Regions from separate parts of the Thermosynechococcus sp. Uc genome, predicted to be linked through region 1. Evidence: predicted binding sites of a transcription regulator. Region 1 holds the regulator's gene; the other holds the start of a gene.
The links. The regulator HrcA, encoded in region 1, represses chaperone genes, less so after heat shock. The targets are predictions, from matches to a motif close to TTAGCACTCNNANNNTNNGAGTGCTAA.

Region 1 (3,423 bases):
GGGACTAGAGGTGAACTCCGCTGCTTTCTTGGTGGGGATGGTTACCCGCTTGGTGGAGCAAAAGGGTCTAGATCTACTGATTCAGGTACTGGATCGCTTTTTGGCTTACACCGATAGCCAGTTTGTCCTATTGGGGACAGGCGATCGCTACTATGAAACCCAGATGTGGCAAATTGCCTCACGGTTTCCGGGACGCTGTAGTGTCCAGTTACTCTACAGTGATGTGCTGTCACGGCGGATTTATGGGGGTGCCGATGCCTTCACTATGCCGAGTCGGTTTGAGCCATGTGGCATTGCCCAAATGATTGCTCTTCGCTATGGCTGTGTGCCGATTGTGCGTCGCACGGGTGGTCTTGTGGATACAGTTTCTCACCACGACCCAGAGAAACAGACAGGAACGGGCTACTGTTTTGATCGCTATGAACCCCTTGACTTCTATACCTGTCTGGTGCGGGCTTGGGAAGGCTATCGCTACAAACGGGAGTGGCACACCCTTCAGCAGCGGGGTATGCGTGAGGACTTTAGCTGGACAAAATCAGCACTGGCCTACAATGCCCTTTATAACTCAATTTATGGGTTACCGCCAGAGGCAATGCCCAACCCTCATCCAACACCGGTACCGGCAATGACCTAATGATCGTGGCTGCGCAGTGTCTGGTCATTATTGCCTACGAGTACGTTGATCTTCACTGGCAGGAGATTGACCACTGGGTACTCGACGTGGAGAGCATCCGTCCCCAGTGACGGTACTAGTGGCAGCGGGTATAACCGTGATTGCCTTAGCCCAAGGCTATGTCAGCGATCGCCCCGTTAGCAGAGATCAACTGCTCTCCCTTTGGAATAAATTGAAGCCATTGACAGGCAACTGCAACAACTCTCAGAACTAGAAGGCTCAGGCCTTTTAGATGCGGAAACGGCTCAGTTGCGCCGCCATAAACTGGTGGGAGAACGAGCGCAAATTGAGGCACCGCAGGCACAATTGCCCCCAGTAATCTCTTGCAGCTGGCGCTGACCTTAGGTCAGCCTCAATTGCTGAGATGGGAACGCTAGTTTATAGATAGATAAATTAAAATTAAACTACTAATAAATAAACAACATCAATAAGAAATCTCAGGTGTCAGGGGTGATGACGATTGAACTCAGCGATCGCCAAAAGCAACTTCTAGGCGCCACAATAAACCCTGACATTGCCACCGCAGAACCTGTCGGCTCAAAGGCGATCGCCACTGAGTACAACCTCAACGTTAGCCCAGCTACGGTGCGCAATACCATGCTGCTCCTCGAAAAAAGCGGCCTGCTTTACCAGCCCCACACTTCCGCCGGACGGGTACCCTCAGATTCTGGCTACCGCGTTTATGTAAATGAATTGGTTCAACCCATTCCCGATGTGGCTCGCAAAGCCGAAAGCCTCTTGAGTGAGCGGCTTATTTCGGGACAGCAACGCCTTGAGGTCATTTTGCGCCAAGCGGCACAGTTGTTGTCGGATCTTAGTGGTTACATTACGCTAATTACACTCCCCAATCGCTTGGAGCGGCAGATTCGGGTCATTCAACTGGTGTCTTTGGAGCCGCAGCAGGTGATGGTCATCCTTGTTCTTGACACCTACGAAACCCAGTCGGCACTGATTCAATTGGATCAAGGGGAAGAAGACCCTGAGCTCCGGGAGCGCACCCTACAGGTACTGACAAACTTCCTCAATCACCAGTTACAGGGGCGATCGCTGGTGGAACTGAGTGCCATTGACTGGCAAAAACTGGATTTGGAGTTTCAAACCTACAGCCAGCAGCTTCAGACCCTACTGCAGCAGTTGAGCGATCGTTACAGCCACCAGGGAACCTCCTTTGTCATCAGTGGCCTTGCCGATGTCCTCCAGCAGCCCGAATTTTCCCAAGTGGAGCAGGTGCAAATGCTGCTGCATCTTCTTGAAGACCAACAGGATCAACTAGCTCCCTTGATTAGTGCCGATAGCCAAGCCCCCTCGCAAGTGCAAATCCGCATTGGCAGTGAAAATGCCCTAGCACCGATGCAGTCCTGTACATTGGTCTATTCCTGCTATTGCTATGGCAACTCCCCTGTGGGCAGTGTCGGTATTTTAGGACCGACGCGGATGCCCTATGCCCGGATTATTCCGCTGGTGGCCACAGCCGCAGATTACTTGACAGAGCAAGTGAGTCGCTGCCGCTAATGACATCAAAACATGAGATACGTTCTGTGCACTTAACGGTTGGCTTTATCATGCAGAATAAACTATTGGGCTTCCGCCGTTGGAGATATTGAAATGCCTACACCCGCCTTGCTGGTTCTCGCCGATGGTTCAGTCTTTCGCGGCTTTTCCTTTGGAGCACCGGGGACAGCCATTGGCGAAGTAGTCTTTAATACGGGCATGACGGGTTATCAAGAGGTGCTCACTGACCCGAGCTATTGTGGTCAAATTGTGACATTCACTTACCCTGAGTTGGGCAATACGGGAACCACCCCCGAAGATGATGAATCCGATCGCCCCCAAGTGCGCGGTGCTGTCGCTCGCAATATCTGTGATGTTCCCAGTAACTGGCGATCGCAACAATCATTGCCCGACTACCTCAAAGCCCATCGTATTCCTGCGATTTATGGAATTGACACCCGTGCTCTTACCCGCAAAATTCGCACTGCTGGTGCCATGAATGGCGGCATTTCCACCGAAATTCTTGATCCTGTTGAACTGCTGCAAAAAGTCCTTGCCGCCCCCAGTATGCAGGGACAAAATCTAGCCAAGGTGGTGACTACTCGCACCCCCTACGAATGGAGAGAACCCACGCCGCCCGCTTGGGAATTTCGTTCCCAAACAGCTACGGAAGAGCCACCTTTGACGGTTGTGGCCATTGACTTTGGCGTGAAGCGCAACATTCTTCGTCGCTTGGCCAGCTATGGCTGCCGTGTGATTGTCGTGCCAGCGGATACGCCAGCGGAAACGATTCTCAGCTATGATCCCGACGGCATTTTCCTCTCCAATGGCCCCGGTGATCCTGCGGCGGTGCAGGAGGGTATTGAAACGGTGCGCAAATTACTGGCCGCTCAGCGTCCGATGTTTGGCATTTGTCTGGGGCATCAGTTGTTTGGACTCTCCCTAGGGGCGGAGACTTTTAAGCTCAAGTTTGGTCACCGAGGGTTGAATCAACCCGTTGGCCTGACGCGGGAAGTAGAAATTACCAGCCAAAACCACGGCTTTGCCATCACCGCAGAATCCCTTGCCCAAACTCCCGTTGAGATTACCCACTTTAACCTCAATGACAAAACCGTTGCCGGTCTGAAGCACCAAACATTGCCGATTTTTTCAGTGCAGTATCACCCTGAAGCCAGTCCAGGCCCCCATGATGCTGATTATCTCTTTGGCGAGTTTGTGGCGCAAATGCGTGCCTATCGTCAACAACACCCCCGCAGCCA
Region 2 (3,423 bases), on a different contig from region 1:
TCTTTGGCGGCATCATAACCCACATCAAAGGGTTTTTCTTTGACCCGTTCGACAATGATGGCACCATTTTGCCCTGCGTTTTCAGCAATGCGACGCAGAGGAGCACTGAGGGCGCGCTCAACAATGTTGGCACCAATCAGTTCTTCACCCGTTAGGTGCTCAGCCGCCCAGTTACTCAACTCAGGAGCCAAGTGAACCAAAGTAGTACCCCCACCGGGGACAATCCCCTCTTCCACAGCGGCTTTGGTGGCGTTAATCGCATCTTCCAAACGGAGTTTGCGATCTTTCATTTCAGTTTCGGTAGCAGCACCGACTTTAATCACCGCCACACCACCGGCGAGTTTAGCCAACCGCTCTTGCAGTTTTTCTTTGTCGTAGCTAGAGTCGGTTTCTTCAATCTGACGACGGATTTGCTCGCAGCGAGCTTTGACGGCTTTTTCATTACCTTCCGCCACAATCGTGGTGTGATCCTTGGTGATTGTGATGCGGCGAGCTTTACCCAGCATATCCAGCTTGGTATTTTCCAGCTTCAGACCCGCATCTTCGGTAATCACCTGACCCGCTGTGAGGACGGCAATATCTTCCAGCATCGCTTTACGGCGATCGCCAAAGCCGGGAGCTTTCACCGCAGCTACATTCAAAACACCGCGCAGGCGGTTGACCACGAGGGTGGCCAAGGCTTCTTTCTCGATGTCTTCAGCAATGATCACCAAGGGTTTACCGGCGCGAGCCACTTGTTCAAGGATCGGCACCAAGTCTTGAACTAAGGTAATTTTCTTGTCGGTGATCAGCACGAAGGGTTCATCGAACACCGCTTCCATGCGCTCGGTATCGGTGGCAAAGTAGGGGGAGATATACCCCTTGTCAAAGCGCATCCCCTCGGTGACCTCCAGTTCGGTGGTCATGGATTTGCCCTCTTCAAGGGAGATCACGCCCTCTTTACCCACTTTCTCCATGGCATCGGCAATCATCCGACCCACCTCTTCATCGTTCCCCGCGGAAATGGCAGCCACTTGGGCAATGGCTTTGGAATCTTCCACAGGACGGGCGTGTTCAGCAATTTTTTCAACAAGGAAGTGGGTGGCTTTGTCAATCCCCCGTTTCAGGGCAATGGGGTTCGCACCGGCGGCAACGTTGCGCAACCCTTCTTTCACCATGGCATGGGCCAGCACCGTCGCCGTAGTGGTACCGTCGCCTGCAGCATCATTGGTTTTGGAGGCGGCTTGACGGATTAGGGCCACACCCGTGTTTTCAATGTGATCTTCAAGCTCAATTTCTTTGGCAATAGTGACACCGTCGTTGACAATTTGCGGCGCACCAAATTTTTTCTCCAGAACCACGTTCCGCCCTTTTGGACCTAGGGTCACGGCCACGGATTCAGCCAAAATGTCCATCCCTTTTTCGAGGGCACGACGAGCATTTTCGTTGTAGATAATGCGCTTCGCCATATGTGTTTCCTACCTCAATCGTTCAACAGTGATGAAAAATCGCACAGCAATGAAAAGGAGTCAGCGACCTAGCCAACAATGGCCAAGATGTCTTTTTCCGAGAGGAGAACGTAGTCTTCGCCCGCCAGTTTCACTTCGGTACCGGCATATTTGGAGTACAGCACTTTGTCCCCCACTTTCACATCCATGGGCTGGCGCTTGCCGTCTTCAGTGAGTTTACCGGGACCTACGGCGGTCACTTCGCCCACTTGGGGTTTTTCACGGGCGTTGTCGGGCAGAAGGATGCCCCCTGCGGTACGTTCCTCACTTTCGCTGACTTTGACAAAAATGCGATCGCCCAAAGGCTTCACAGTTGAAACGCTTAGAGATACGGGTGCCATAGCGTACTGTTCTCCCAATTGTAAGAGTATGGACTATATCACTCACTGCACGGCTCATCGCGCAGTCTCTGGGGGTAAGAGCCTGACTTGTTATTGTTTAGCACTCTCACCCTTCGAGTGCTAATGTAGCGAGAGAGAGTTAGCGATCGCAACTCCTGTTGCAGTACGGTTTTCCGAACGGCACTTTAGCTCTTTAGCCCTGTAGTCGCAATGCCACGAATGAGTTGCCGCTGACCCAAAATAAACAAAATCATCACCGGCACAGTGGCGATCACCGCCGCCGCCATCATCAACGGCCAATCATTGGTGAACTGCTCCTGAAAATTGGCTAGGGAAAGCTGCACCGTCATCAGTTCTGGTTTGGTGGTAAAGACCAAGGGCTTAAAAAGATCATTCCACTCCCCGACAAAGGTAAAGATAAACAGCGTCACCAAGGCCGGTCGGCTCAGGGGCAAGAGAATATACCAGAGCACTTGCCACCGATTTGCCCCATCCAAGAGTGCTGCCTCCTCAAGGGCAACGGGCAAGGTGAGAAAAAACTGCCGCATCAAAAAAACACCAAAGCCATTGGCCGCAGTTGGTAAGATCAATGCCCCATAGGTATTGATGAGATGACCCGCCTTGAGGATGAGAAAAATGGGGATTACCAAGAGTTGAAATGGGATCACTAGGGTTGCCAGCATCAGCAGCAAAATTGTCTGTTGACCCGGAAACGAAAGCCGCGCAAGGGCGTAACCTGCTAAGGCTGAGGTCACCAACTGAAGCGCCGTCACCGCCAAAGCCACAAACGTTGAGTTGGCAAAAGCCAAGATAAAGTGTCCCTGCTGCCATGCCGCTTGATAGCTTTGCCATGTCCAGCCTTGAGGGGGCAACAATTGGGTGGGCAAGGTTCCCGGTGGCCACGCGGAGGTACAAAGCGCCACCAATAAAGGGCTGAGTACCAGCAACGCCCCCAGTGCCAATACAAGTGTTAAGCCTGCCCTAGGAGTAACCACTGCCGCACCTCTCTTTAGCAAATCCACAAACCCTTTGACTTCTTCGCGGAACTTCGCGGCAAAGGAAGCAGGCATAGGCTTTCATGTCATGCTCGCCAATATCCACCCCCTCGATTTCCTCTTTGGGGGAAACGCGGATGCCAATGGCGGCATTCAGGAGTGGCCACACTGCTGTACTCAAGGCAACAGTAAAGCTACCAACAGCCAGCCCCCCCGACCAACTGGTACTCCAATTGGGTAAAGTCACTACTCCAGAGCACCCCCTTCACCAAAAGTGCTGAATCCTGTAACAAAACCTAACACTCTAAGCCTGCGTCGAGCGGATGTGAGAGGCCACCAGTAGCTCTGGCGGCCAATCAAAGCTCCAATGCACTATTGAACATCGCCGACTGAGTTCTAATTGCCAATATCTCAACTTGTCTAACCGTTTCTTCCCAAAGTATTCTGGTATGTCCACTAGCTCTAAAATTAAATACGCAACCAAGACCATGTATATCACGAAGTGTTAAACGATAGCTTAAGAGCCTAAAAAAGGAAGAAGTGGTGTATTCTTCCCTGAAGGAATATAAAGTTGCGTAGCATCCTCCTAGGATCCTCTGT

Region 2: groES (co-chaperone GroES) is a predicted target of HrcA. The motif match lies at 1,926-1,952, and genes of this name have one in related genera.

What each region holds. Positions count from the first base shown of each region.
Region 1 is NZ_JARJMS020000013.1:13,351-16,773, reverse strand. It holds gene glgA (glycogen synthase GlgA) at 1-634, shown strand, start outside; gene P3X23_RS01580 (hypothetical protein) at 741-887, shown strand; gene hrcA (heat-inducible transcriptional repressor HrcA) at 1,127-2,185, shown strand; gene carA (glutamine-hydrolyzing carbamoyl-phosphate synthase small subunit) at 2,279-3,423, shown strand, end outside.
Region 2 is NZ_JARJMS020000012.1:15,000-18,422, reverse strand. It holds gene groL (chaperonin GroEL) at 1-1,448, opposite strand, end outside; gene groES (co-chaperone GroES) at 1,517-1,828, opposite strand; gene P3X23_RS01410 (carbohydrate ABC transporter permease) at 2,014-2,898, opposite strand.